Regions from separate parts of the Priestia sp. GS2 genome, predicted to be linked through region 2. Evidence: predicted binding sites of a transcription regulator. Region 2 holds the regulator's gene; the other holds the start of a gene.
The links. Region 2 encodes CtsR, which represses protease genes until heat stress. Its sites were predicted from a motif close to ATGGTCAATAAAGGTCAAACA; they were not measured.

Region 1: the regulator CtsR is predicted to act here: its motif matches at 8,524-8,544, upstream of V2145_RS13210 (ATP-dependent Clp protease ATP-binding subunit).

What each region holds. Positions count from the first base shown of each region.
Region 1 covers NZ_JAZGJX010000001.1:2,555,966-2,571,102, forward strand. The annotation lists gene V2145_RS13170 (GerAB/ArcD/ProY family transporter) at 1-101, opposite strand, end outside; gene V2145_RS13175 (GerAB/ArcD/ProY family transporter) at 120-1,220, opposite strand; gene V2145_RS13180 (Ger(x)C family spore germination protein) at 1,473-2,675, opposite strand; gene V2145_RS13185 (spore germination protein) at 2,698-4,281, opposite strand; gene V2145_RS13190 (3-ketoacyl-ACP reductase) at 4,528-5,247, shown strand; gene V2145_RS13195 (DUF6254 family protein) at 5,290-5,421, opposite strand; gene V2145_RS13200 (alpha/beta hydrolase family protein) at 5,493-6,371, opposite strand; gene nhaC (Na+/H+ antiporter NhaC) at 6,665-8,038, opposite strand; gene V2145_RS13210 (ATP-dependent Clp protease ATP-binding subunit) at 8,639-10,777, shown strand; gene V2145_RS13215 (hypothetical protein) at 10,818-11,087, opposite strand; gene V2145_RS13220 (M3 family oligoendopeptidase) at 11,290-12,984, opposite strand; gene V2145_RS13225 (MarR family winged helix-turn-helix transcriptional regulator) at 13,112-13,576, opposite strand; gene V2145_RS13230 (DUF4931 domain-containing protein) at 13,720-14,490, shown strand; gene V2145_RS13235 (ZIP family metal transporter) at 14,635-15,137, shown strand, end outside.
Region 2 covers NZ_JAZGJX010000001.1:3,322,300-3,337,436, forward strand. The annotation lists gene cysS (cysteine--tRNA ligase) at 1-1,242, opposite strand, end outside; gene cysE (serine O-acetyltransferase) at 1,232-1,885, opposite strand; T-box leader at 1,933-2,156, opposite strand; gene gltX (glutamate--tRNA ligase) at 2,191-3,648, opposite strand; gene ispF (2-C-methyl-D-erythritol 2,4-cyclodiphosphate synthase) at 3,750-4,229, opposite strand; gene ispD (2-C-methyl-D-erythritol 4-phosphate cytidylyltransferase) at 4,242-4,931, opposite strand; gene V2145_RS16980 (PIN/TRAM domain-containing protein) at 4,957-6,054, opposite strand; gene disA (DNA integrity scanning diadenylate cyclase DisA) at 6,197-7,273, opposite strand; gene radA (DNA repair protein RadA) at 7,279-8,658, opposite strand; gene clpC (ATP-dependent protease ATP-binding subunit ClpC) at 8,781-11,222, opposite strand; gene V2145_RS17000 (protein arginine kinase) at 11,243-12,310, opposite strand; gene V2145_RS17005 (UvrB/UvrC motif-containing protein) at 12,315-12,854, opposite strand; gene V2145_RS17010 (CtsR family transcriptional regulator) at 12,892-13,353, opposite strand; rRNA gene rrf (5S ribosomal RNA) at 13,555-13,670, opposite strand; rRNA gene V2145_RS17020 (23S ribosomal RNA) at 13,851-15,137, opposite strand, start outside.

The DNA of each region.
Region 1 (15,137 bases), 770 kb from region 2:
CGCGCTTCCTGTCCAATACTCACAATGGTTGCACTGCCGAATAAAAACAGAAGCATCATTGAGAACAATTGAAAATTGCTTATTACTAAGCGTGGATGCATTTCTTTCCTCTCCTTTGCTCACTGTGTTGTGACCGACTTCCATTTAAAAATGCCAATAACTAAAAATATACATGGAATCAATACGCTTAATATAAACAGATAGTACGGCCAATAATTCTGTACAAAGTAGCCAAAATAAGTAGTGTTTGGAATAATATAGTAAGCAGTTGCTGACAAAATCAGTCCAATAGGATAATTTAAAAAATTGGTATTGTTTAAATTGAGAAGCTGGCCCAAGCCTTTTTTCAGGCCATAAAATACAATGGTAATTTTAAAGAAAATTGATAACATCCAAATTATCGCTACCAATACTTCGATATGCTGAATGGTTTGACCAATGGAAATCATTTTTCCTAACAGGTAAGTTGGGTATAAATACATAGAAGCAATATTTGCACCTAAAACTAAAATACAAGACAAAGTCACAATAATAATTGTAAAACCTGAAGCAACTACGCCGTAAAGTAATCCTTTCTTAACATGTTCATACTTTTGAACATGAGGAGTAACCATTAAAATAAGAATTAGTTCCAAAAAAGGATTGGATAAAAAGTAAAAGCTTCCTATATATATTTCGTCTGCTTTTAAATAAAAGAGTGGCAATATGCGTTCAATCTTCATTTGTGGAATATTTAAGATAATTAACAAAACGAATGGAACTAACACCCACGGTAAGAAAATTTCCGAGGTTCTTCCGACCACTTCTATTCCCAAATAGGCAGCATACATAACTGCTATCATGATGAGAATATGAATCCAGCTTGAGTACGTTTCAGGCACAATCTGAGTAGTCATAAAGTTACTAATATCTCTTAGCAAAAAAGAACCCTCTAGTAGCATCACCAGCAAATACAACACGCTAATTATTCCTCCGACATATTTGCCACAAGACTTCTTCGCTATATCAATCAACGTCGATTGAGGGTATTTTTTGATTAACCCTAGTAGAAGCCCTGCAAATAAGAGCCCACTTCCCGTTCCAATAATTGCACAAACCCAAGCGGTGTTTCTTGCCACAGCTAATAATACAGTAGGTACAACTAAAACTGCACTCCCAATGGAGAATACGTAGATTAATGTAAAAAACTGTTTCCCACTTATTACTTCTTTTTGGTTCATACTGGACACCTACACCTAATAAAATGAAGAGAAAGCATCAATGATGGACTGCATCCAAAACTCAAGAGCATACAGCGGAGTTGGAATTGTTATTCGGAAAATAACCGCTACCCACATTACCATTCCTACAGCAGAAAATATTCCATATATCACTATTTCTTTTATTCGTCTTTGTTTATAAAGAGGAAGAATCGCCTTATATGCTAAAAAACTAAATATGCCTAAAAATAGCAGTAAATTTTCCATGCTCCATTAATTCTGCATTTCTTTCATGTATGAGTTATTCAGCGTGCCAAGTCGACGTATTTGTACATCTACTTTTAAGTTCACTTCTAACTCTTCCGAAAAGATTTCATCCCAGTTATCTCTCATTTTGTTCCAATCCTTTACATTTTGCCGGTAAAAGACTTCTCCAAAACCAAAGATGTCACTTTGATAATCGTTTTGTGCTGTTTTAATTGCTCTTTGCATTTTATCTCGCACATCATGTTCAGCTTTTTTCTCTAGTTCAGTAATCATAGCAGGATCTTGCAAGTTAACTTGACACTCTACGTCAGCAACGTTTGCTTCCCCTTTTAAATTCACCTCAATTACAGGCTTTCCATCTTTCATACGACTTTTAATATCCGTACTCGTTCGAAGCATCTCCACTCCAATAATGTCATGAGATTTTTCTTTTTTTTCACATGGAATAACAACGACGGTGCTTTTTACGTTTCCAGTGACGTAGTTGTATCCTTTACTTTCACTTTCATTAAACCAGCCGACAAGTTCATCTCCCTTAAAAATACCAAGGCCTCTAAAGTTTAGAATTGTGTCTTGGTTAATTCGCTGGACATTTTCCATATCTCCCCCTTTTTTACGGTTGCCTTTTACAAGAACAGCGGTTAACACAGGATGTTTGCCCTGGCTCGTTAAGTTACTAATCAGCTCGTTCAGCTTTACACCTCGCGTAGGCGCCCAAACTTTTTGTGACGTATCCAGTGCAGCAAACATATAATTGGCTGGAATTTTTTCGATAGTTGTCAACACATTTAAAACGGATGAAGCGCGTGAATTTTTTGCTACTACGACAAAATAATCGGTTCGCACTTCATGATCTCGTGCGAAAAAATCTAACACTTCAGCAATTCCGTGTTTTGCAATTCCTTCGCTAAGAACCAGCATCCGCAAATGAGATAAGTATATTTTTCTAGGTGATTCAATTGTCATTTTCCTCAGAGCTTCCATGACAGAATCTGCTTTAACCGAATACGTAGTAACGGAGGGACCATTCGTCGGCGTTTGGGCTTGAATGTCACCCGGGTTAATAATTTGAACGGTTAACTCAATTCCATCTTTTACTTCGTCAATACCTACCGCTACGGTGATGGCCAATTCATTTAGCTCTCGACTACTCCAACAGCCTGATAATGGGAGTAGACAGATGCATAATACAAGTACTATTCGTTTCATGCTTCATCCACCTTTATAAAAGCTAGTTCTCATCATTTGACCGTTCACGTACAACATTTTGTTCACTAATGAGCTTTGGTCTCGTATTCATTTTCTTTAGCGAACGACGAATGAGTGCATCTTTTTGATCTCGACTGACAAACGGAGCCATTGGCGTCATATATGGAATGCCAAATGACCGTAAACTGCATAGATGTAGAATCATTAAAATAAGGCCTAAAATAATACCAAACAAGCCAAACGTTGCTGCTAAAAGCATTAAAGCAAAGCGGAGCATCCTTACAGCAATCGCCATATCGTAAGCTGGTGAAACAAAGTTACTGATGGCTGTAATCGATACGACAATAACCATCGCGGGTGACACCAGTCCCGCCTGCACGGCAGCTTCTCCTAATACGAGTGCACCTACAATGGAAATAGCAGAACCTACGGCTCTTGGCAATCGAATTCCTGCCTCGCGTAAAATTTCAAAAACCACTTCCATAATCAACGCTTCAATTACAGCCGGAAAAGGGACACCTTCACGCTGAGCTGCGATGCTAATAAGCAAACCAAACGGAAGCATTTCTTGGTGAAAGGTGGTAAGCGCAACATAAGCAGATGGGGTTAATAAAGCTAAGAAAAAGGCAACGTATCGGATAATACGAATGAGCGTACTAATGTCTGCGCGCTGATAGTAATCTTCAGCAGCTTGAAAGAATTGAATAAATAGAGCCGGAACTAATAAAACAAACGGCGTTCCGTCTACAAAGATTGCTATGCGACCTTCTAACAAACCTGCAGATACTGAATCTGGTCTTTCTGTATTGTAGATAGTTGGAAACGGAGTATAACCTTCATCTTGAATTAGTTCTTCAATGTACCCACTCTCCAATATACCGTCAATATCAATTTTAGAAAGTCGGGACCTTACTTCTTCAATTACTTGCTGATCCGCAATTCCTTTTACATACATAATCGCTACGTCTGTTTGCGTTACTTTACCGATTTGCTGAGACTCCATTCGTAAATTAGGGGATTTAATTCGCCTTCTTACCAGTGCCGTATTGGTACGCAGCGTTTCAGTAAAGCTATCTCTTGGTCCACGTACCACGGTTTGAGCCTGTGGTTCTGAAATGGCTCGTTCTCCCCATCCTCTTGTACTAGCAATGATACACGTTTGATAACCTTCTATGAATAAAGCTGTATCACCTGATAAAACATGTAGGATAACGTCATCTAAAAGAGTGACTTCTTTAATTTCTCCGATTGCTAAGCTGTAATTTTTAATGAGCTCAAACATATTCACAGCACCGTCATCATGAACAAGCTGTTTCGTATGATTGTGCATAATGGATTCCATCGTAAACTCTTGTACACTATCTTCATTCGCCAATCCGTCGATGTAAATAAGGCCTAATCGAAATTTTTCTTCAACTGAAATGGCAAATTCCCGACAAACCACATCTGCACTATCTCCAAGCTCTGTTTTCACCGCATCTAAATTATCTTTTACGCTTTCTAACAGTTCAGTATTGGAAGATGAAGATTCAGCTGTTGGTTGTGATTCATTTTCTTTAGACTTTTTAGATCGACTTTTTAATTCTGATAGTTTTTTTATTCGCATACTTCATCCTCCATTTTTCAAACGGCACAGCATTGCTCTTCAAGTCCTTATAGTTTCTGTTTATGCAGGAAATTTATTCAGCTATCTTGGTATTTTTAACCGCTTTATAGAGCAAGAGCTTTGACAATGCTTCTCTGTATTTTGTAGGATTAGATAAATTGCTAATTTATTTAGCTGCTCATTTAACATGATTTGCAGCTTATTTTTAGCAATAGGGATAATTTAATTCAGAAGGAGTGATGGAAGATGGGACAATCATTACAAGGAAAAGTAGCCATCATTACTGGTGCAGGTAAAGGTATCGGCCGAGCAACAGCGCTTGATTTAGCAAAAGAAGGAGTTAACCTGGGTTTACTAGCACGTACAGAAGCTGATTTAAAAGCCGTTGCCCAAGAAGTGGAAGCACTTGGTGTGAAGGTGGCTTATGCTACAGCCGACGTATCTTCAATTGAAGAAGTAAATAAGGCGGTTGATTACTTACATAACCAACTAGGTAAAGCAGACATTTTAATTAACAATGCGGGTATCGGAAAATTTGGAGGCTTTTTAGAATTATCTCCTGAAGAATGGAAGCAAATTATTGATATCAACTTAATGGGTGTCTATTACGTTACAAGAGCCGTTTTACCACAAATGATTGAGAAAAATGGTGGAGACATCATTAATATCTCTTCTACTGCTGGACAAAAAGGCGCTCCTGTCACAAGTGCATACAGTGCTTCAAAGTTTGGCTTATTAGGTCTAACAGAGTCTCTTGCTCTTGAAGTACGCAAGCATAATATTCGTGTAACTGCTTTAACACCAAGTACGGTTGCTACAGAGCTTGCATATAAAGAAAACCTTACAGACGGTAACCCTGAAAAAGTAATGCAGCCTGAAGATTTAGCAGAAATCATGGTAGCGCAGCTGAAGCTACATCCTCGTATCTTCATCAAATCTGCCGGCATGTGGTCTACTAACCCTTAATTTAAACAACCCAAAAAACCCCCTCGAATCGAGGGGGTTTTATTATTTATTTTTATTTTTTGGCGTAATCTCTTCTGCTAATTCTTCAAATGACTTTACTTTTCCATGAGATGGATTTTGCGACTGTTTACGTACATTCCATTGACGCTCTTGCTGTCTTTTTGATTGTGTCATCGTTTCATCATCCTTTTCTGTAGTGTTCCTTTCTAGGATGTACGAAAAACGGACGAATATGTTTTCCACTTTTATTCAACTAAATGCTGTTGAAACCATTTATCAATCTCTGCATTATACTCATTATAATAGTTGCTTAGTGGATGATTTCCACCTTTGTATAAGACGTATTTATACTCTTTATTTTGTTCTTCAAGCTGCGCTACTAACTTTTCTGCCTGGGTATGGTGTACCTTTTTGTCATGATCTCCTTGTAAAATAAGAAGCGGTGAATTTACTTTATCACTCCAATAGACAACCGATCGGCTTTTATATCGTTCAGGATACATCTTAGGATCTCCAACAATATCTCTTAACACTTGCTTCATTTCAGAGCCCCTTTGATCATAAAACTGAAACATATCCGTAATTCCAGATTGAACAACCACGGCGTCAAAAGATATGCCGTTTTTCATTGTTAAATACGTCATCATTCCACCACGTGAATAGCCAAGCGCTACTTTTTGTTCAGGGTTTACATAAGGCAGCTGCTCTCCCCATTTAATAAGGTTAAGGACGTCATGGATATCGTCTCCACCGTATGTTTCGACCCCTTCACTTCCGCCATTTCCACGATATTGTGTCGTAACCACAACATAACCTTTATCAGCCCATGATGATAAGTAGCGCAAGGTTTTATCTCGAATCATACCATGTTCACGGTTTCCACCACGATTATAAACTAGCAGCGGATATTTTTTATCCACAATGTCTTTAGGCTGTAATAGAAATCCTTTAACTTGTAACCCATCGCTTGGATAAGTGATTTGATATATATCAACATTACTAGCATAAGGTGAAAATAAATGCACTTTTTCTTTGTTTACATCGCCGCTTTCCGCTCGATAAAAAACAGCGGTCACGCCAAGTACAGCGATGGTAAGCAGTACAATGAACCCCCACTTTTTCAAACAGAATCCTCTCCTCAATTAATAACTTTTATCTCTTTTTATGATGAACCGTTTCTTTTTGCCTTACCCTTTTTAAATGTTTGCTAAAAAGGATTTTTGTGGAATCCTTCACAAATTACCTTCTAACTAAACGTTATGGTTTATTGTATTACTACTTTCTCTTTTTTGGAAGAAAAAGATTAAGGCTTCTACTCTCATTACCTTTAACAGCAACAAGTAAACATAATTAGTATAACAAAAAGCCTTGCGTTTTTAAGTAATTCTTAAGAACGCGAGGCTTTTGACTTCATAAATTATTTTTGTTTAGCAATACCGAGACCTGTATAACCCAAAATTACAGCGAATATTGGACATAGTAGACAGAAAAACGCAAAAGGTAAATACTCCACCACAGGAATACCAAGGGTTTGTGAAATAAAAGCTCCGCTTACTCCCCATGGAATTAATGGGTTAATAACCGTTCCTCCATCTTCTAATGTACGAGACAAATTTTTCTCCTTTAAGTTCCACTTTACGTAAAGCGGCTTGAATGTTTGCCCAGGTAATAAAATCGATAAATATTGCTCTCCAGTTATAACGTTAACGCCAATAGATGAAAGAATCGTTGACAGCACTACATCGCCGCTTCTTCGCACTTGCTTAGCTAATCCTTCGATTAAAGCTTGAACAACGCCAAGCTCACGCATCAACCCACCAAGAGCTAGGGCAATAATGACAAGGGACACTGAAAACATCATTGAGTCCAGTCCGCCTTTTGTTACGATAGCATTTACAATTTCGTTGCCGGAATCAATTTGACCACCGCTTTGCAGAGCGCCAAGCATGCTTCCTAATGTAACAGTCGGCTGTAACAGTACCCCTGTTATTACGGCAATAATAACTCCAATTACCAAAGTAGGAAGCACATCAAATCGCTTAATAGATAAAATCAATACAACAAGCGGTGATAAAAGTGTTAGGAGATTAAGATTAAACGTATCACCTAACGCATTTTGTACAGCTTCAATATCCCCATAGTTTACTCCCGTTCGATGTGTGCTGATGCCAATGACCAATGCAATCCCAGCCGTTACAATAATACTTGGTAACGTCGTCCATAACATGTGACGAATATGAGTCGTCAACGGTACTCCCACAATCCCGGAAGCAAAGTTGGTCGTATCCGATAACGGAGACATTTTGTCACCAAATACTGCTCCGGAAACAATGATTCCTGCAGCAAGACCTGGGTTTACTCCAATTGCCGTCCCTATACCAAATAAAGCCACTCCAACCGTGCTAATCGTTGTAAACGTACTTCCAGTAAAGCTGGATACCAAGATTGTAATTAAAAGTGCACTAATTAAAAAATACTGCGGTGAAATCCAATTGAATCCATACGATAAAATAGTTGGAATTGTTCCCCCTACCATCCAAGCGGCAATTAATACACCCACAAGCATAAGAATTAAAATGGGCTTAATCCCTACTTTAATTCCTTCTATAATGCCATGTTCAAAAGTTTTCCATTTCACACCCATAAGTGCCCCAATGATACAAAGCGTCACAATACTAATAAGTAATGGAACATGTGGTGCTAAGCCTAATAAAAATAATGATGCAAAAATAAGTCCTAATAAAACAACGACAATCCCGATCGACTGTCCAAATGTTATCTCTTTTTTCATTAACTTGTTCCCCTCAATCTCTTTTTCACTTAAACGCTTTTATGCTTTTATGCACTAAACATAGTTGAAGTATATGGGTTATTCCTACTACTGTCAATCGCTTCTCGTCAAAAAAACAACCTCGTCAATAAATTCCACTCTCTTTTCTATGTTTTGCCCAATTCTAATCGGGTACATTACTTATACTTCTTATTTATAACTATTAAAGGAATAGGTGATTGAAACACAAGATGTAAGACTCTAGGAGATGAGCCAAGCAGCTTAAAATACCGCTGGAACATAATAATCAAGGAGGCAGGTGCGATTCCTGTGGGACTAGCGAGTACTCTGAGATCCTATGAAAAGGGAGCAATTCGAAGCGGAAATCACTCCTTATTATGTGCGTTCTACCTGAATCCTTATATAAAAGATAACAAGCAAAACACAAAATATTCTACTTGAAATAAGAAATAACTTCCAAAACAAAAGTATAAGCAAAACACTTGAAAGTCAAAAAAGGTCAAAGTATAATAAACTCACAAAGGTCAAATATAGTCAAAGTCAAATTGGCTACTTGATCAATGATTACATTCATTTAATTATTCTAAGGAGGTCTTTTAAATGATGTGTCAAAACTGTCAACAACGTGAAGCAACAATTTATTTAAACGTACAAGCTAACCAACAAAAATCACAATATCGTTTATGCCATACATGTTATCAATCATTAATGAAACAAAATAAGATGCCGTCTGGATTTGGAGGTGGTCATTTCATGAACATTGATGATTTATTCAATCAGTTAGCAAACGAACAAGCCATGAATCAATCAGTTCAGCAGCCTACTCCTCAACAAGGAGGAAACGGTGGTGGATTCTTAGACGAATTTGGTCGCAACCTAACACAAATTGCAAAAGCTGGTTTAATTGACCCTGTTATTGGACGTGACGAAGAAATTGAACGCGTCATTGAAATCTTAAACCGCCGTAACAAAAACAACCCTGTTTTAATTGGTGAGCCTGGTGTAGGTAAAACTGCTGTTGTCGAAGGCTTAGCATTAAAAATTGCAGAAGGCGATGTTCCTTCAAAACTCATGAATAAAGACGTATACTTACTAGACGTCGCTGCTCTTGTAGCAAACACGGGTATTCGTGGTCAGTTTGAAGAGCGCATGAAACAGCTAATCAGTGAACTACAGCAGCGCAAAAACGTCATTGTATTCATTGACGAAATTCACTTGCTTGTTGGAGCTGGTTCTGCTGAAGGTTCAATGGATGCAAGCAACATCTTAAAACCAGCATTGGCCAGAGGTGAACTTCAGGTTGTAGGTGCCACAACGCTGAAAGAATACCGCGCTATTGAAAAAGATGCGGCTCTTGAGCGTCGTTTCCAACCTGTAATGGTCCATGAACCATCTGTAGATGAAGCCGTCCAAATTTTAAAAGGCATTCAAAACAAATATGAAGCGTATCACAGCGTTAACTTTACTGAAGATGCCATTAAAGCTTGTGTAAATTTATCACATCGCTATATCCAAGACCGATTCTTACCTGATAAAGCCATTGATTTATTAGATGAAGCTGGCTCAAAAATGAACTTAAAAGCAGGTATTACAAACAAAGATGATATTGATAAGCGACTAAAAGAAATTGCTGTGGCAAAAGAAACAGCTTTAAAAGAAGAAAAATATGAAGCTGCTGCCAAACTTCGTGATGAAGAAGCAAAGCTTGAAAAACAGCTAAACCAAGAGCAAGAAAAAGCTGAAGTTACAGTTGAACATATTCAAGCAATCATTGAAAAGAAAACGGGTATTCCAGTTGGAAAACTCCAAGAAAATGAAGCTCATAAAATGAACAACCTGTCAGCAAACCTTTCTGACAAAGTCATTGGGCAAAGCGAAGCAGTAGAAAAAGTTGCAAAAGCAATTCGTCGCTCTCGTGCTGGGCTCAAAGCGAAACACCGTCCTATTGGATCTTTCTTATTTGTTGGTCCAACAGGGGTTGGTAAGACAGAGCTTACAAAAACTCTAGCAGAAGAAATGTTTGGAACAAAAGATGCGATGATTCGTCTTGATATGAGTGAGTATATGGAAAAGCACGCGGTGTCTAAACTGATTGGTGCACCTCCAGGTTATGTAGGTCATGACGAAGCCGGCCAATTAACTGAAAAAGTTCGTCGTAACCCTTACTCTATTATTTTACTTGATGAAATTGAAAAAGCGCATCCTGACGTTCAGCATATGTTCCTCCAAATCTTAGAGGACGGACGCTTAACTGATAGTCAAGGCCGTACCGTAAGCTTTAAAGATACGGTAATCATTATGACAAGTAACGCAGGTGTAGGAGAAAAGAAAATTACAGTGGGCTTTGAAGCAGAGAATGAAGCACTTAGACATGCTTCTGTTTTAGATTCCCTCTCTGCTTACTTTAAACCAGAATTCTTAAATCGTTTCGATGCGATTATTGAATTTAATCACCTTGAACAAGAACACTTAGTAAAAATTGTTGAGCTTATGCTTCATGAATTAGAAGAAACGCTTAAAGAACAAAACATTGCTCTACAGGTTACAGATAAAGCCAAAGAAGCGCTAGCATCTCTTGGCTACCACCCGGCATTTGGTGCTCGTCCACTGCGTCGCGCTATACAGGAGCACGTTGAGGACCAAATAACTGACCTTTTATTAACAGATGAAGAAATAAACGAAGTTTTCATTGATGCTAATGACCAGCAAAAAATCAGCGTTACTTCTAAACTAAAATAATGAAAAAGCGACTCCCCATTGGAGTCGCTTTCTTTCTATTTTATTGATTATCCTCTTGATCGTCTGTTGATTCTTCTGTTTCATCTTCCTCAGCTGGTTCCTCTGCCTCTTCTGTTGCACCTTGCTCTTCTGTACCTTCTTCTACAGCTTCTTCCTCAACCGGTGTTTCTGCTGGTTCTCCAGTTGTTTCTTCCGCATCTTCCGTTTGCTCTTGATCTGTTGTGTCTTCTCCCTCTTCTGCACTACATGCTGTCATAAGCGTAATTGCTGCAAATGCTCCAAATAATTTGACTAAGAAACTTTTACTCATCGTACCTGTCCCCTTTCAAATCAATTGAGCCACTATGTACGTGCTTCAACATGGCTCCTGAGATGATTATAGTTCAAAAAAAAGGAAAAAAGAGCGTTTTTACAGTCTTCTAACAAACTCTTTACACTATGCTCATTTCTTTATATTTCTCATTCATTTCCTTTACAAAGTAACAAAAGCGAGCCTGTTCAGCTCGCTTCCCTTACAATGATTGATCATCTATACTATTTAAATAGGCTTTAATATCACCAATAACCGACTTTACGCAGCCGTCTTCAAAAGGCGAAAGTAAATTGGCTTCTTTCACAAGCGAGGTAAACGACTTGCTTCCACCAAGCTTACATAAATGCAAATAGTCTCTCCATGCTTGTTCATGATTTTCATTGTCTTTTTTCCAAAATTGAAATGCACAAATTTGGGCCAGCGTGTAATCAATATAATAAAATGGATCGTTGTAAATATGAGATTGCTTTTGCCAGAATCCACCGTTTTCAAGGTATGTTTCGCCATCATAATTTTTAGAAGGCATGTATTTATGTTCTAACTTTCTCCACTCGTTTTTTCGCTCTTCTGGCGTAAGCGTTGGATTTTCATAAACAATATGTTGAAACTCGTCAACTGCTACACCGTAAGGTAAAAAAAGCAGCCCTGAGCTTAAATGCGTGAACTTATACTTTGGTGTGTCTTCTTTAAAGAAACCTTCCATCCATGGCCACGTAAAATACTCCATGCTCATAGAATGAATTTCTGCTGATTCATAAGTTGGCCAGTAATATTCCATTACTCCAATATTTCTGCTTTGATATACTTGAAAAGCATGCCCTGCTTCGTGAGTTAATACATCAATATCACCTGACGTGCCGTTAAAATTCGAAAAAATAAACGGCGCTTTATAACGTTCTAAAAACGTACAGTAGCCCCCACCTGCTTTACCTTTCTTGGCAACTAAATCCATAAGGTTATTATCCATCATAAAACCAAAGAACTCATCTGTTTCTGCTGAAAGCTCATTATACATCTCTTTACCTTTCTCAATAATCCAGTTTGCATCTCCTTTTGGGATTGCATTGCCTGTTTGAAACTCAAACGACTCATCGTAATAAAGTAATTCGTCAACACCAATGCGATTCGCTTGTCTCTTTCTAAGTTCTTCTGCTAATGGCACAATCTCTGTTAAGACTTGCTCTCGAAACGCTTGAACCATCTCTGCATTATAATCTGTACGAGTCATACGTGCATATCCAAGCTCTACAAAATTCTTATATCCCAGTTTCTTTGCCATTTTTGTTCGTACCTGAACTAGCTCATCGTAAATACGATCTAATTCACCTTCATGATCTTTAAAAAATTGAAAGCGTGAAGCAGCAGCATTTTTTCGTATTTCCCTGTTTGGTGACTGCATGAAAGGCTCCAGCTGGGCAAGAGTGCGCTCTTCGCCGTCAAACATAATTTTAGCGGAGGCTATAAGCTTCGTATACTGAGAAGAAAGCTTATTTTCTTTCTGTAAATCTTCAATAATAGATGGATGGAATGTCTTTAAATGGCTTTCAGCTAACGCAAATAACTGCGTTCCTAGTGCAACTTCTAACTCTTCACGAAAACTTGATGAAACAAGTGCTTCATAGTATTCATGCATAAGCTCTTCATACAGAGGACTAATTTCATCAAAATAATCCTGCTCTCTTTGATAAAACTCATTGTTTGTATCAATAGAGTGGCGAATATAACACAAGTTGCTCATCGTACTATAATCTGTTCGCAACTCGTTTAGTTCTTCGATAGCTTCGTACTGCTTTTCAATATTTTTAGCTTCTTTTAAAATAGTAATACTTTGTTTAAACTCTTTTTTCAGCTGATTTAAATCTGGTCTTTCGTATGTATATTGATCAAATGTCACTTCTTTTTCCCCTCTCTTTTTATAAGCTCATTTATGTACTTCGTGATGATTGCTTAATCTCCTCTAATCAATCATCAATGACTGTTTCCCCATACAAAAAAAGCATCAAATCGATGCTTTTTTTGCTTTATTCAGACGGTGTATACTCATCTGCATAGTGTCCAATTTTCTTTAATAGCGAAATGGCTACTTCTTGCTCTTCACTTGTGAGCACCGATAAAAGGCTATGAATACGCATTTCATGGTCAGGAAACATGCTTTCAATCATTTCTTTTCCTGATTCCGTAATTTGCGCATACGTTACGCGACGATCGTTTGGACAAGCTACACGCTCTAAAAAGCTCTTTTTCTCTAGCTTGTCAATAACATACGTGATGCTACCGCTTGCCAATAAGATTTTGCCACCAATTTGTTGAAGAGGCTGTTTTCCTTTATGATATAAAAGCTCTAATACAGCGAATTCAGTTGGGTTCATACCATGTTGTTGAATAAACTTATGAACATGCTCCATAACGGAACGATTCGCTCTTGATAGAACAATGAATAATTTTAAAGATTGATCTAATTCTTCTCGATTTACTGTTGAATCCATTTTTATCAGTTCCTTTTTTAATTTATCTCGATATCAAGATAATACTAAAATTTGGTTAAAAAGTCAACGAAGCAAGCTAAACAGTAGATTTCTGCTAATTGTTCTACTACAATAGATATAATTAGATTAAAAAGGTGAAGCTTATGAAACCATCTCATTTATTTTTTAATTCAGCAATTGGTTCACAAAAACCAGAAACCATTGTAAATCGTCAAAATCCTTGTCCATTCTGTGATGTGGACTCTCTAACCGGCATTATTGAAAGAGAAGATTCAATTATATGGTTAGAAAACAAGTATCCCGTTCTCCAAGATGCTTATCAAACTGTCATTATCGAAACAGATCAATGTCAATCAGAACTATCAGAATATCCAAAAGAGCATTTGTATAAACTGTTTTCATTTGTGACGACTCGCTGGCTACAGATGATCCAGAGCAAAAAATATGAGTCCGTTTTATTCTTTAAAAATCATGGGCCCATGTCAGGTGGTTCTCTTCGCCATCCGCATATGCAAATTATCGGGTTGAAAACATTTGATACAAGCTCAAATATTACAAATGCGCATTTTGAAGGCATTTCAATTCAACAAAACAAAGATATTGAGTTTAACTTATCTATAAAGCCACGCATGGGATTTTTTGAATTTAATATCGTAACATCGAATATTCAAAAACATAATAAAGAAGTAGCCGATTATGTTCAAGCTGCTACTCATTATTTGCTTAATCATTTCCACCGTAGCTGTACGAGCTACAACCTGTTCTTTTATCAGCTGGATGATGGGCGAAGCGCATGTAAAGTTATCCCTCGCTTTGCAACCTCTCCGCTGTTTGTTGGTTATGGAATTCCTCAAGTGTCAAACAAAATTGAAGAGATTGCAAAACAAGTGCATTCCCTTTACTTTTCGAAATAACTGCAATCAAAAAAGCTTGAAGCGATGGCCTTCAAGCTTTTTTCATATGAACATATAAGAGAAGTTCTACTTTCACGAAAAGATAAAGAAGATTATAATGAGTGTAGTAATTACGTGGAACGATAGAAGAAAAAGGAGATTGTTATGACAGATGTACTTATAGGCAGTATTCTTTCTGCACTATCCACAGGGCTTGGTGCTGTGCCGATTTTATTTATGAATCAGGCAGTAACGCATCGCTGGAAAGATGTGCTGCTGGCGTTTACAGCCGGCATTATGATGGCTGCTTCAACAATGAGCTTAATTCCTGAATCCCTTGCAAGCGGGAACTTTTATTCGTTAGCAATTGGGCTTTTACTGGGGGTCATGACGCTTACAATTTTAGAACAAAACATACCTCATATTGATTTAGAGCATTCTAAAACAGGGATTCAGTTTGACGAAAAAGCTTTATTGATTATTGCAGCAATCACGCTACATAACTTGCCGGAAGGACTATCAGTTGGTGTAAGCTATGCATCGGATACAGAAAACACTGGAAACCTGATTGCTTTAGCCATCGGATTACAAAATGCGCCGGAAGGGTTATTGGTTGCTCTGTTTTTAGTACAGCAAAATATCAGTAAGTTGAAAGCATTTTTAATTGC
Region 2 (15,137 bases):
TTCTTGAGCACCAAATGTTAAGCCCAAAGCTCCACCTAACTGGTTAAATTCATTAATGAATGCTTCAATCACTTCTTTTGATGTCGTACTCTCAAGCAGATACACATTTGCTTGCTTAGCTAGTTCAAACAATACAGAGATAGCATTTGCTGTATTGAAGTCGTCATCCATTTCTTTGATAAAGCTGTTGTGAAGCTCATCAATTTTAGCTGCCCATTCAGAATTATCATCACTTAAGTCTGTGGCTGCATCCAAACGGTGCTTTAAATTCATATAAGCCGTTTGTAATCGTTCATATCCTTTGCGAGTATTCTCTAGAATTTCTTCGTTATAATTGATTGGATGACGGTAATGTACTGATAAAATAAAGAACCTTAGTAGTGATGGGTCATGCTTTTGAATAATGTCATGTACAAGTACAAAGTTACCTAATGACTTCGACATTTTTTCGTTATCAATATTAATATAACCATTATGCAACCAGTATTTCGCAAATGTCTTACCCGTCAATGCTTCAGACTGCGCAATTTCATTTTCATGATGTGGAAACGATAAATCCTGACCACCGGCATGAATATCGATTGTATCCCCTAAGTATTTGCGAGCCATTGCTGAACACTCGATATGCCACCCTGGTCTTCCTTGTCCCCATGGGCTATCCCATGCAATTTCATCATTTTTTGCTGTTTTCCATAATGTAAAGTCTAACGGATCTTCTTTCTTTTCCCCAACTTCAATACGAGCACCTGATTGCAGCTCATCAATTGACTGGTGTGAAAGTTTGCCGTAACCTTCAAACTTTCTTGTGCGATAATAAACGTCTCCATCTGACTCATATGCATAGCCTTTTTTAACTAACTCATCAATAAAATCAATAATAATATCCATATTTTCCGTTACGCGAGGATGTATAGTCGCATGTTTGCAACCAAGTGCTGTCGTATCCTCAAAATAAGCGTTAATAAATCGTTCTGCAATCGTTGGTACATCTTCACCTAGCTCTTTAGCTGCTCGAATTAGCTTGTCATCAACGTCCGTGAAGTTTGAAACATATTGTACTTCATACCCTCTAAACTCTAGATAACGACGTACTGTATCGAATACAATAGCAGGTCTTGCGTTTCCAATATGAATATAGTTATAAACAGTTGGACCACAGACATACATTTTAACCTTGTTTTCTTCTAAAGGTGTAAATACTTCTTTTTGACGAGTTAATGTATTATATAGCTTAATTGTCATGATAAATCTTCCCTTCTTTGAGCTGCTTAATTTCTTGTTGTAGTTCACTTAATTGGTATTCAAGCTGCTTAAATCGTTCTGCATCTGGATCTGGTAAATCTTGATGATTTAAATCTTTAATACGAACCCCATTTTGAATGACGACTCGACCTGGAATTCCTACAACCGTTGAATTCTCAGGAACGTCATTTAAAACAACCGAACCAGCACCAATCTTTGAGTTCTCGTTAATGGTAATCGATCCTAAAACTTTAGCACCCGTTGCAATCAGAACGTGGTCTTTAATAGTTGGATGACGTTTTCCTTTCTCTTTTCCCGTACCACCTAAAGTTACTCCTTGATAAACCGTGACATTGTCTCCTATTTCACAAGTCTCTCCAATTACAATTCCCATTCCGTGGTCAATAAAAAAGCGTCGTCCTATTTTTGCCCCCGGATGAATTTCGATTCCTGTAAAGAAGCGACTGATTTGTGAAATTACACGTGCTAAAAAGAACCATTTGCGTTTAAACAACGCATGAGCTAAACGATGTGACCAGATAGCATGGAGCCCAGAATACGTTAAAATCACTTCAATGTAGCTCCTAGCAGCAGGGTCTTGTTCAAATATCACCTCAATATCCTCTTTTAACATCTTTATCACTTTCTCACCCCCCATTTTTTATAAAAAAACGTCTCTGTGTCAACTGACACAGAGACGTTTCTTATACGCGGTTCCACTCTGCTTGAATGCAAATATGCACTCCAACTCATCTCGTGTAACGGCGATACCCGCTCCTGCTTACTAACCTCTGTTTTCAGCAAAAGTCTCTAAGGTGCATTTCAATAGGTATGAGCATGGATTACTTTCAGCCGATGGTAATCCTCTCTAAAAAAGCCATAACCTATTTACTTCTCCTTATCAACGATTTCAATATATATTAACTATATGGGTTTTAAATCAATTTGTTAACCAGAAACTTTTGCTAGACGAGCTAAAACTGTGTCTTTACCAAGTAGTGAAATAGCTTTTGGTAATTCTGGCCCATGTGTTTCACCCGTTGTAGCTACACGGATTGGCATAAATAGTTTCTTACCTTTGTGGCCTGTTGATTTTTGAACAGCTTTTGTTGCTGCTTTAATTTCTTCAGGACTAAATGTTTCCATTGCTTCAATTTCCGCTGCAAAAGCTTGTAGGACTTCGGGTACCTGCTCTTCTACAAGTACAGCTTTCGCTTCTTCATTGTACTCAATTTCTGTTTTAAAGAACATTTCTGTTAGCTCCACGATTTCTGCACCGTAGCTCATTTGTTCTTGATAAAGGGCAATGAGTTCTTTTACCCACTTCGTTTGTTCTTCCGTCATTTGCTCTTCTACACGACCAGCTTTTACAAGGTGAGGAAGAGACAGGTCTACAACTTCATCTAAATCAAGCTGTTTCATATATTGATTGTTCATCCAACGAAGTTTATTCGTATCAAACAATGCTGGTGATTTAGATAAACGAGCAGGATCAAAAATTTCAATAAACTGCTCTTTTGAGAAGATTTCTTCTTCCCCTACAGGTGACCATCCAAGCATTGTAATAAAATTGAACAGAGCTTCAGGCAAGTAGCCTAATTCTTTATACTGCTCGATAAATTGGATAATAGACTCATCACGCTTACTTAGTTTGCGACGACTTTCATTTACAATCAATGTCATATGACCAAATACAGGTGGTTCCCAGCCTAACGCATTATAAATCATAATTTGTTTTGGTGTATTTGAGATATGATCGTCTCCACGTAAAACGTGCGTCATTTCCATTAAATGATCATCAACAGCTACAGCGTAGTTATAAGTTGGCGTACCATCTTTTTTCACGATAACATAGTCACCGATACCATCAGACTCGAATGCTACTTCATCTTTAACAATATCGTTGAACTTAACTATTGTACCCGTTGGAACTCGGAAGCGGATGCTTGGCTTACGACCTTCTGCCGCTAACTCTTTTTGTTGCTCTTCTGTTAAGTTACGGCATTTGCCTGAGTAGCGTGGCATTTGACCATTTTCAGTCTGTTCTTCACGTTCTTTTTCTAATTCTTCTTCTGTACAGTAGCAATAGTAAGCTGCACCTTTTTCTAATAGTTCGTCCGTATATTTTTGGTAAATTTCTGTGCGTTCGGATTGACGATAAGGACCGTATTCTCCACCGATATCAATACTTTCATCCCAATCAATACCTAACCACTTTAAATAGCGAAGCTGGCTTTCTTCTCCACCTTCAATGTTACGCTTTTGATCTGTATCTTCAATACGAATAATGAATTTACCGTTTTGATTGCGAGCAAATAAATAATTAAATAAAGCTGTTCGTGCGTTTCCGATATGAAGGTGCCCAGTTGGACTCGGTGCATAGCGAACGCGTACTTCTTTTGACATAAGTAGGATAACCTCCAGTTTATTTTACGTAGGTATGTAATTTATTATTTTTCGACATTGTTAATTTTATCACCAAATGTAATTCTGTTAAAGACTCTGGATTATTTTTGATATACTAACACCGCGGCTTGTGAAGCAATCCCTTCTTCACGACCAGTAAAGCCTAGTTTTTCTGTCGTCGTTGCTTTAACATTAATCTGTGACACTTCAGCTTCTAATAATTCGGCAATACGCTCTCGAATTGGCTGGATGTACGGTGCCATCTTAGGCTTCTGTGCAATAATTGTACAATCTACATTGCTGAGTGCATAGCCTTCTTCTTTCACTAGTTTCCAAACATGTTGTAAAAGCTTAGCTGAATCTGCATCTTTAAACTCAGGATCAGTGTCTGGAAAATGCTTACCGATATCTCCTTGAGCTACTGCTCCTAACAGTGCATCTGCAATCGTATGTAGAAGTACGTCCGCATCAGAATGGCCTAGTAACCCTCTCTCATATGGGATTTCAATTCCTCCAATAATTAGTGGACGTCCTGTTGCAAATTGATGAACGTCAAATCCTTGTCCAACACGTATATTCATTTCCTTCACCTCTTAGTTGTTTTGTTCCAACTTTGTTAAAATAGCTTCTGCATAAATCAAATCTTCTGGTGTTGTTAATTTTATATTATCGTAGTCTCCTTGTACAATCGCGACTTTCTGACCTAACTGTTCCACTAAGCTTGCATCATCTGTTCCTAGATAGCCAGTTTCTTTCGCTAAATGATGAGCTTTTTGAATCGTAGACGAAAGAAAAGCTTGTGGGGTTTGAATAGACCACAAGCTAGAGCGTTCAATCGTTTCCACTACGATGTTGTTTTCTACTTTCTTAATCGTCTCTTTAACAGGAACGCCTAAGGTTGCCGCTTCTTTAAGTTCTGCTTCTTGTACAAGTTTGTGGATGTGGTGATGTTTCACAAATGGCCTAGCACCGTCATGGATAAGAACCACTTTGGAAAGCTTAAGGGCTTTCAATCCATTATACACGCTATGCTGACGTTCTTGACCACCCGATACCACTGACTTAACCTTACGCATCGGATATTGCTCTAAAAGTGATGTAATATCCTCTAGTTCTTGGTCATTGATAACTAAAATAATGCTGTTACATGTATGATCAGTTTCAAATATATTTAGTGTATGAACAAGAAGAGGTACGTCTCGAATTAATAAGAACTGCTTATTGCGCCCTGCTTTCATCCGCTTACCTTGTCCTGCTGCTAAAACAATTACATCGTATTGCATGTTCCTTCTCCCTTATAGCTGAAAATTAGAGGGCTTTTTCTAAGAGCTTAGGCTTAGCAAAAATCATTCGACCAGCTGATGTTTGGAGCACGCTTGTCACAAGCACATCAATTTGCTTGCCTATATAGTTGCGGCCTTCCTCTACAACAATCATTGTACCATCGTCTAAGTAGGCAATACCTTGATTATGTTCCTTACCATCCTTAATGACAAGTACATTCATTTCTTCTCCTGGTAAAACAATTGGTTTGACGGCGTTTGCTAAGTCATTAATATTTAAAACCCCTACATTTTGCAGTTCGCATACTTTGTTTAAGTTAAAATCATTTGTTACAACGAGGCCTGAAGTAAATTTTGCTAACTTTACAAGTTTACTATCCACCTCTTGAATGTCTTCAAAGTCACCCTCGTAAATCTCTACCTTCATAGACAATTCTTTTTGAATTCGATTTAAGATATCGAGACCTCGACGACCTCTATTGCGCTTTAAAACATCTGATGAATCTGCGATATGCTGAAGCTCTTCTAATACAAAGCGAGGAATGACAATCGTTCCATCTAAAAAGCCAGTTTGACATATATCTGCAATGCGTCCATCGATAATAACGCTTGTATCTAAAATCTTTAAAGATTGCAAGGATTGATTATTCTCTTGCTCTTCTTCCGAGCCTTTTTTCTTACCAATACGAGTAGGCATTGAAAAAACATTAACCAACTCATCTCTCTTTTTAAACCCTACTTGAAAGCCTAAGTAACCTAACAAAATACTTAAGAAGATTGGTAAAACTGTACTAACTACTTGTAGCTGAATTTTCCCTAGGAACGTACCAACTAAATAGGCCACAATTAAGCCTAATATTAAGCCTAAACTCCCAAATAAAACATCTGTTACTGGTGCCTTTACAAGAGACTCTTCAATGCGGCGAATGAAGCCTACAACATAATCTACTAGCCAGAATGTTATCACATAAAAGAGAATTGCACCTAAAGGGGCGTGAATGTATGACTTGTCTAGTAATGCAATATCTTTTAGACTTAATAATTCAATAAGTTCTGGAATAAGAAAGATTCCTAATGTACCACCTGTTATGATAAAAAACAATTGAACAAAACGCTTTAACACGCCTTCACCTCCCTTTATCATTATAAACAGTTTACAATGATTGAAACCTTTTATTTAATTGAAAACATAATTTGTAAACAAAATGTCACTCTTTTAGTATTTTCACAATATCCTAATCAAGATTAAAAAGTCAATTAATATCCTAGAGCTGACGGTTTAGCAAATGTTGTTCCTTGAGACGCTTTAATCCTTGTTGAATTTTACGAGCACGTATTTCACCTATACCCTCTACCTCATCAAGCTCCTGAACAGTTGCATCCGTAATAGCTTTGAGGTCACCTAGTTCTTCAATTAAGTTCTCAATAATAATAGACGGTAGTCGCGGGATTTTATGAAGCATTCGATACCCTCTCGGCACAACTCCCTCTTCAAAGCTCGTATAGATTGGGTACCCCATTAGTCTTAAGAGAGTTTGATCATCTAATAACACGTTATTAGATGGTTGCTGCATCTTTTCAATTACTTTTGTTGGCTCTACGCTTGTATCATACATATAATCTTTCATTAATAGAATTGCTTCTTCTTCTAGGTGAGACAGCAATTCATTCATCTGAAGACGAATTAACCTTCCTTCGGTTCCTAACTCACTAATATAACTTAAGATTTCGTTTTTAATTCGCAATACCATTTCAATGCGATGCAAAGATTGCAAAACGTCTGTATGAGTTACTTGTTCTTCAAACTCTAAAGCACTTAGGCTATTAATGGACTCATCTAAAACTGCTTTATATTTCTCCAAGGTACCAAGTGCTTGGTTTGCTTTTGCTAAAATAACACTAATATCTTTAAGTACATATTGAGACGACCCTTTATACAGCGTAATAACATTTCGACGCTGTGAAATAGCAATAACCAATACTCCTGACTGCTTCGCAACCCGCTCTGCTGTACGATGTCGCATACCGGTTTGTGAAGAAGGAGTAGAAGGATCAGGCATTAATTGAGCATTTGCGAACAAGATCTTACTACCACTATCATTTAAAATAAGTGCTCCGTCCATTTTAGCCAACTCATACAAATGAGCTGGTGTAAATGCACAGTTAATTGAAAACCCTCCGTCTACCATCTTTTTCACTTGATCATTGTATCCAATTACGATTAATCCTCCAGTCTTAGCTCTTAACACATTTTCAATACCATCGCGAAAAGGGGTTCCAGGAGCCACAAATTCTAAAATATCAGAGATTTGCTTTTGCTCTGTTGTCTTTTCATCATTCATCCGTTTTAACCTCCTAACGTGTACTGTAACGCTTCTGACACAGTGGACACCCCTACTACGTCAATGCCTTCTGGTATTTTCCAACCACCTAAGTTTTTTTCAGGAACAATGATTCGCTTAAACCCTAACTTTACAGCTTCTTGTACTCGTTGTTCAATTCGAGACACTCTTCGAACTTCACCTGTTAATCCAACCTCTCCTACTACTACATCTGTAGGATTTGAAGGTGCATCTTTAAAACTAGATGCAATGCTAACTGCAACCGCCAAATCAATAGCTGGCTCATCTAACTTTACTCCACCTGCTACTTTTAAGTATGCATCTTGATTTTGCAAAAGCAATCCTACTCGCTTTTCTAATACCGCCATAATAAGAGATACACGGTTATGATCAAGCCCTGTGGACATCCTCCTAGGGTTTCCAAAACTTGTTGGACTAATCAGTGCCTGTAACTCTACCAATACAGGACGAGTCCCCTCCATTGAAGCCACAACTACAGAACCGGCTGCACCTTGAGAGCGTTCTTCTAAAAAGATTTCAGATGGATTGAGCACTTCTTCCAAACCACTTTCCTTCATTTCAAAAATACCCATTTCGTTTGTTGAACCAAAGCGATTTTTTACTGCTCTTAAAATTCGATACGTATGGTGACGTTCTCCTTCAAAATACAAAACACTGTCTACCATATGTTCAAGTAACCTTGGGCCGGCAATAGCTCCTTCTTTGGTAACATGACCTACAATAAAAATGGCGATGCCGTTTGTTTTTGCAATTCGCATTAACTCAGCAGTACACTCACGTACTTGAGAAACGCTTCCTGGCGCTGACGTAACGTCACCGTGATAAATGGTTTGAATTGAATCAATAATCACAAGTTCTGGATTCATACTTGAGATAGCTTCTGTAATTGACTCTAAGTTTGTTTCTGCATGCACATACAAATCTTCCGCTTTAATACCTAAGCGATCGGCTCTTAGCTTTGTTTGCTTTGTTGACTCCTCACCAGATATATAAAGCACTTTATGCTTATTCATAGCTAACTGAGCTGACGTTTGGAGCAATAAAGTTGACTTACCTATACCAGGATCTCCTCCAATTAAGACTAGTGATCCTCTGACAATTCCTCCGCCTAAAACACGGTTTAATTCAGGCGATTTTGTATATATCCTTGGTTCAGTCGTTGATTCAATACTTGTAATAGATTGAGGCTTTTGCACCTTTGTAGAAGTTGCGCCAGAAAAAGCTCCTCCTCGCCTTGAAGACTTTGTCTCTTCAATTTCTTCTACCATCGAATTCCAACTGCCACACCCAGGACACTTTCCCATCCATTTAGCCGATTCATATCCACAATGTTGGCATGAAAATTTTGTTTTTCTTTTACTCATTATTTAGTATATTCTCCTCGTTCTTTATAAAAGTCCTTGATGCTATTGTACACTATCTTTATATGGTAAATAAAAATGGAGGCATACGTATTTTGTCGTATGCCCCACATGTTCTTAACTCTTTAGCTAATGCTGCTCGGTGAAGAAGATTTAACAGTAAAGTTTTCACCTTCTACATCTAACGTTACCTTTTGACCTTTTTGAATTACGCCTCTTAGTAACTCTTCAGATAAACGATCTTCAACATGCTTTTGAATTGCTCGACGTAAAGGACGCGCCCCATACTCTGGATCAAAGCCTTCTTCTGCAATCTTATCAATTGCTGCAGTCGTTAATTCCAACTCAATTTCTTGTTCTTTTAAGCGTCTAGTTAATTGATCAGCCATTAGCTTCACAATTTCAGCTAGGTGTGGTTTCTCTAACGAATGGAAGACAATAATCTCGTCGATACGGTTAAGAAACTCTGGGCGGAAAGCACGTTTCATCTCACTCATTACTTTCCCTTTCATATCTTTATAGTCCTGACCCTCTGCTTCAACCGTAAATCCAAGGTGCTTGCTACGTTTTAACGTATCTGCACCAACATTTGAAGTCATGATTAAAATTGTATTTCGGAAGTCTACTGTACGACCTTTTGAATCAGTTAAGCGGCCGTCTTCTAGCACTTGTAATAGGATGTTAAATACATCCGGATGTGCTTTTTCAATCTCATCTAGCAGTACAACAGAATATGGCTTTCTTCTAACTTTCTCAGTTAACTGTCCACCTTCATCATATCCAACGTAACCTGGAGGAGACCCTACTAAACGAGAAGTAGAATGCTTTTCCATGTACTCTGACATATCAATGCGAATCATCGCATCTTCGTCACCAAACATTGATTCAGCTAAAGCCCTAGCAAGTTCTGTTTTACCTACACCCGTTGGTCCTAAGAAAATAAATGAACCGATTGGACGCTTTGGATCTTTCAAGCCTGCTCTTGCACGACGAACAGCTTTTGCCACTGCTTTTACAGCTTCTTCTTGGCCAATAACACGAGAGTGTAAAATCTCTTCCATGTTTAGCAAGCGCTCTGATTCTTCCTGAGCTAATTTTGAAACTGGTACCCCAGTCCAGCTAGATACAACCATCGCAATATCTTCTACTGTAACAGCTGAATTTTCTTTACCTTGCTCTTGTTTCCAAGCTTTTTTTGTTTCTTCTAATTCTTCTCTTAAGCGTTGCTCTGTATCACGTAATGATGCTGCTTTTTCAAATTCTTGACTTTGAACAGAAGCATCTTTTTCATTTCGAATAGATTCTAACTTTTGTTCTAACTCTTTTAAGTTAGGTGGCGTCGTAAATGAACGTAAACGAACCTTTGAACCAGCTTCATCAATTAAATCAATTGCTTTATCCGGTAAAAAGCGATCTGAAATATAACGATCGGATAACTTTACTGCCTGTTCAATAGCATCATCAGAAATCGATACACGGTGATGAGCTTCATAACGATCCCTTAAACCTTTTAAAATTTGAATAGATTCATCTAGAGTTGGCTCATCAACTTGAATTGGTTGGAAGCGTCGCTCTAAAGCTGCATCTTTTTCAATATATTTTCGATATTCATCGAGAGTAGTAGCACCAATACATTGTAATTCACCACGTGCTAAGGATGGTTTTAAAATGTTTGAAGCATCAATTGCTCCTTCTGCACCACCAGCACCAATTAGTGTATGCAACTCATCGATAAATAGAATGATATTACCAGCTTGACGAATTTCGTCCATTACTTTTTTCAAACGATCTTCAAATTCACCACGATATTTTGTTCCAGCAACTACTGTTCCCATATCTAAAGTCATAACGCGCTTATCTCGAAGAATTTCCGGTACTTCGTTATTAACAATTTGCTGGGCTAACCCTTCTGCAATGGCTGTTTTACCTACACCTGGTTCACCGATAAGAACCGGGTTATTCTTTGTACGACGACTTAACACTTCAATAACACGTTGAATTTCTTTACTACGCCCAATAACTGGATCTAGACTTCCTTCACGTGCTACCACGGTTAGATCACGAGCTAAACTATCAAGAGTTGGTGTATTTGCATTTGAAGTTCCACCACCTTGATGGCTAGAAGCAGCTTCGTTACTACCCAATAAGTGTAATACTTGTTGACGAGCTTTATTTAAGCTCACTCCTAAATTATTAAGTACGCGAGCTGCTACACCTTCGCCTTCACGAATCAAACCAAGTAAAATATGCTCAGTTCCTACATATGAATGACCTAGTTTTCTTGCTTCATCCATTGAAAGTTCAATTACCTTTTTAGCGCGAGGCGTATAATGAATTGTTTGAGTTAACTCTTGACCTCTTCCGATAAGCGCTTCAACTTCTTTTTGAATTTTTTCAGTACTTAATCCTAGTGCAGATAGTGCCTTTGCAGCAATACCTTCACCTTCACGCACAATACCTAATAAAATATGCTCAGTTCCAATATTGTTATGTCCAAGTCGTAAAGCTTCTTCTTGTGCTAACGCTAATACTTTCTGTGCACGCTCTGTAAATCTTCCAAACATCATACGGCTGTCACCCTCCACGTTTAATCTATATTTTTAATATTGCTAAGGCGATCTCTAATTAAGGTAGCTCTCTTAACATCTCGCTCATGGGCATCTAATGCTGAGCCTGAATACTTTTGTAAAAAGCCTGGCTGCGTCATTATAATAAGTTCATTTAGAATATTTCTAGGTATGTCTGTTATATACCCCAAGTCGATTCCTAACCGAACATCTGACAAGCATTGAGACGCTTCTTTAGATTCAATTATGCGACTATGAGCTAATACTCCATATGATCGATGAACACGATCTTCTAATTCTAAATGAGATGTTTTAAATAATGCATCTCTTGCAGATTTTTCTTGAGCAATTAACTGTGTTACAACGCTATTCAAGTCTGATACAATATCAGCTTCAGATTTTCCTAGCGTAATTTGGTTAGAAACTTGAAAGATATTACCTAGTGCTTCGCTACCCTCTCCATAAATTCCTCTTACAACTAAACCTAATTGATTAATCGCAGGAATAATTCGATGAATTTGACGAGTCATAACCAACGCAGGCATATGCATCATAACCGAAGCACGAAGTCCTGTACCAACATTCGTGGGACAGCTCGTTAAGTAACCTCTTTGTTCATCAAAAGCGTAATCTACACGATTTTCAATCAAATTATCTACTTCATTAGCTCGTTCCAATGCTTCAGATAATTGAAGACCTGGAAATAAACATTGTATGCGTAAATGATCTTCTTCATTAACCATAATACTTAAATCTTCTTGCTTTGATAAATAACAAGCTCCTACATTAGATTCAGCTAATTGAGGGCTAATTAAATGCTTCTCTACTAATACTCGTTTCTCTAGTGACTTTAATTCACTCATTTTTAAAGAAGATAACTCAAAATCTTCCGCTTTTCTTATTTCTTCAAATACTTGATCAAAATCGTTTACAATTTCATCAGCTTTTTCTTTTGCTAACATTGTAGGAAAAAGAAAATTTGTTAAGTTTCTAGCTAGACGAATTCTGCTGCTTAGTACAATATCAGAGTCCGGTGCTTCTTGTTTCATCCAAGAGCTTACGGGATTTGTGAAGAATAGTTCAGACATTCGGCTATGTCTCCTTTCCCGTAGATTCATTAATTTTTTTCTCTAATAGGCGGATTTCATCTCGAAGCTCTGCAGCCTTTTCGAATTCCTCTTTTTCAATATACTCCTTTAAATTCAATCTCAGAGCCTGTAATTCCTTTTTTAAATGAAGATTACTTCCAATTCTCTTTGGAATTTTACCATGATGTAAATAATTCCCCCCATGTAACCTCTTTAAAAACGGAACAAGTGGTTGTTCAAAAGTTTCATAACAATTCGAACAGCCAAAACGACCTACCTTAGAAAATTGATGATACGTCATTCCGCATGTAGGGCAACGTAGTGGTTCTTTTTTAATTGTATTCGGACCTGTAGCAGAAGGTTCAAAATTTAATAGTCCTGCTAATAGACTATTAATTGAAAAGCCTTGCTGAGATGATATAGAAAATACATCTCCACTCTCTGCAGCGCATTGTTCGCAAAGGTGTACTTCTGTCTTATTCCCATTCACTACATTTGTAAAGTGAAGTGTTGCAGGTCGAATCTCACATTGCTGACAAATCATGCAATCATCTCTCCCTGTCTACATAAAATCAATTCAATTAGCGATACCTCAATGAATTTAACATAGCTTTTAGTAACTTGGCTCGAAGTTCATCACGATATGGTAGCTCAAGATCAATAACGGATCGATGAATTACGCTAAGCATTATCTTAGCTTCTCGCTCTGTAATGACCTTTTCTCCAACTAACCTGAAAATGACGCTTTCAGCATAGGACTGTGAAATTTGTGATTCGATAAGATCAATGACTTGTTGAAATAAATGAGAAGCATTATGAGTTCGGACTTTAGCAATTCTAATAAAGCCGCCTCCACCTCTTTTACTCTCAACCACATAACCTCTTTCAATTGTAAAGCGAGTATTAATAACGTAGTTGATTTGAGACGGAACACATTGAAACTTATCGGCGATTTCGCTACGTTTAATCTCCACAATTTCTCTGTCACTTAATTCAAGCACTTCTTTTAAATACTGTTCAATGATGTCAGAGATATTTGGCACATTGCACCCTCCTTCTGACTTTGACTATATTTGACCTTATTAAGTTAAATATAAAAGGAAATGAAAGAAATTTCAACTATGTAGTTTGATAAGTTTTGTCTTACTTTTATGGTTTCCACTAAAATAGGGTTCAAAACGTAATTTATTGAAATTAATGAGAAATAAAAAAAGGATTAGCTATAAGCTAATCCTTTTAAATGTGCCTGGCAACGTCCTACTCTCACAGGGACAAAGTCCCAACTACCATCGGCGCTAGAGAACTTAACTTCCGTGTTCGGCATGGGAACGGGTGTGACCTCTCTGCTATCGCCACCAGACATGAATTGAGATTATTCTCTCAAAACTAGATAACATTTTGCTGAGTACTAAGTTTACTGTCTAGCTACGGCTCCTAATTGTTCGGTCGTTTCACTTCTGTTATTGAAACCAAAAAGCGGTTTCCCTATCAGAAGCTCCAACGCCTTTCACAATTGAACAGTCGCCTTCGCTTTTCTAATTTGGTTAAGTCCTCGATCGATTAGTATCAGTCAGCTACACACGTCGCCGTGCTTCCACCTCTGACCTATCAACCTGATCATCTTTCAGGGATCTTACTAGCTTGCGCTATGGGAAATCTCATCTTGAGGGGGGCTTCATGCTTAGATGCTTTCAGCACTTATCCCGTCCACACATAGCTACCCAGCGATGCCTTTGGCAAGACAACTGGTACACCAGCGGTGTGTCCATCCCGGTCCTCTCGTACTAAGGACAGCTCCTCTCAAATTTCCTACGCCCACGACGGATAGGGACCGAACTGTCTCACGACGTTCTGAACCCAGCTCGCGTACCGCTTTAATGGGCGAACAGCCCAACCCTTGGGACCGACTACAGCCCCAGGATGCGATGAGCCGACATCGAGGTGCCAAACCTCCCCGTCGATGTGGACTCTTGGGGGAGATAAGCCTGTTATCCCCGGGGTAGCTTTTATCCGTTGAGCGATGGCCCTTCCATGCGGAACCACCGGATCACTAAGCCCGACTTTCGTCCCTGCTCGACTTGTAGGTCTCGCAGTCAAGCTCCCTTGTGCCTTTACACTCTACGAATGATTTCCAACCATTCTGAGGGAACCTTTGGGCGCCTCCGTTACTCTTTAGGAGGCGACCGCCCCAGTCAAACTGCCCACCTGACACTGTCTCCCAGCCCGATCAGGGCTGCGGGTTAGAATTTCAATACAACCAGGGTAGTATCCCACCGACGCCTCCACCGAAGCTAGCGCTCCGGCTTCTCAGGCTCCTACCTATCCTGTACAAGCTGTACCAAAATTCAATATCAGGCTACAGTAAAGCTCCACGGGGTCTTTCCGTCCTGTCGCGGGTAACCTGCATCTTCACAGGTACTATAATTTCACCGAGTCTCTCGTTGAGACAGTGCCCAGATCGTTACGCCTTTCGTGCGGGTCGGAACTTACCCGACAAGGAATTTCGCTACCTTAGGACCGTTATAGTTACGGCCGCCGTTTACTGGGGCTTCGATTCAGAGCTTCTCCCAAAGGATAACCCCTCCTCTTAACCTTCCAGCACCGGGCAGGCGTCAGCCCCTATACTTCGCCTTGCGGCTTCGCAGAGACCTGTGTTTTTGCTAAACAGTCGCCTGGGCCTATTCACTGCGGCTCTCTCGGGCTATACACCCTACCAGAGCACCCCTTCTCCCGAAGTTACGGGGTCATTTTGCCGAGTTCCTTAACGAGAGTTCTCTCGATCACCTTAGGATTCTCTCCTCGCCTACCTGTGTCGGTTTGCGGTACG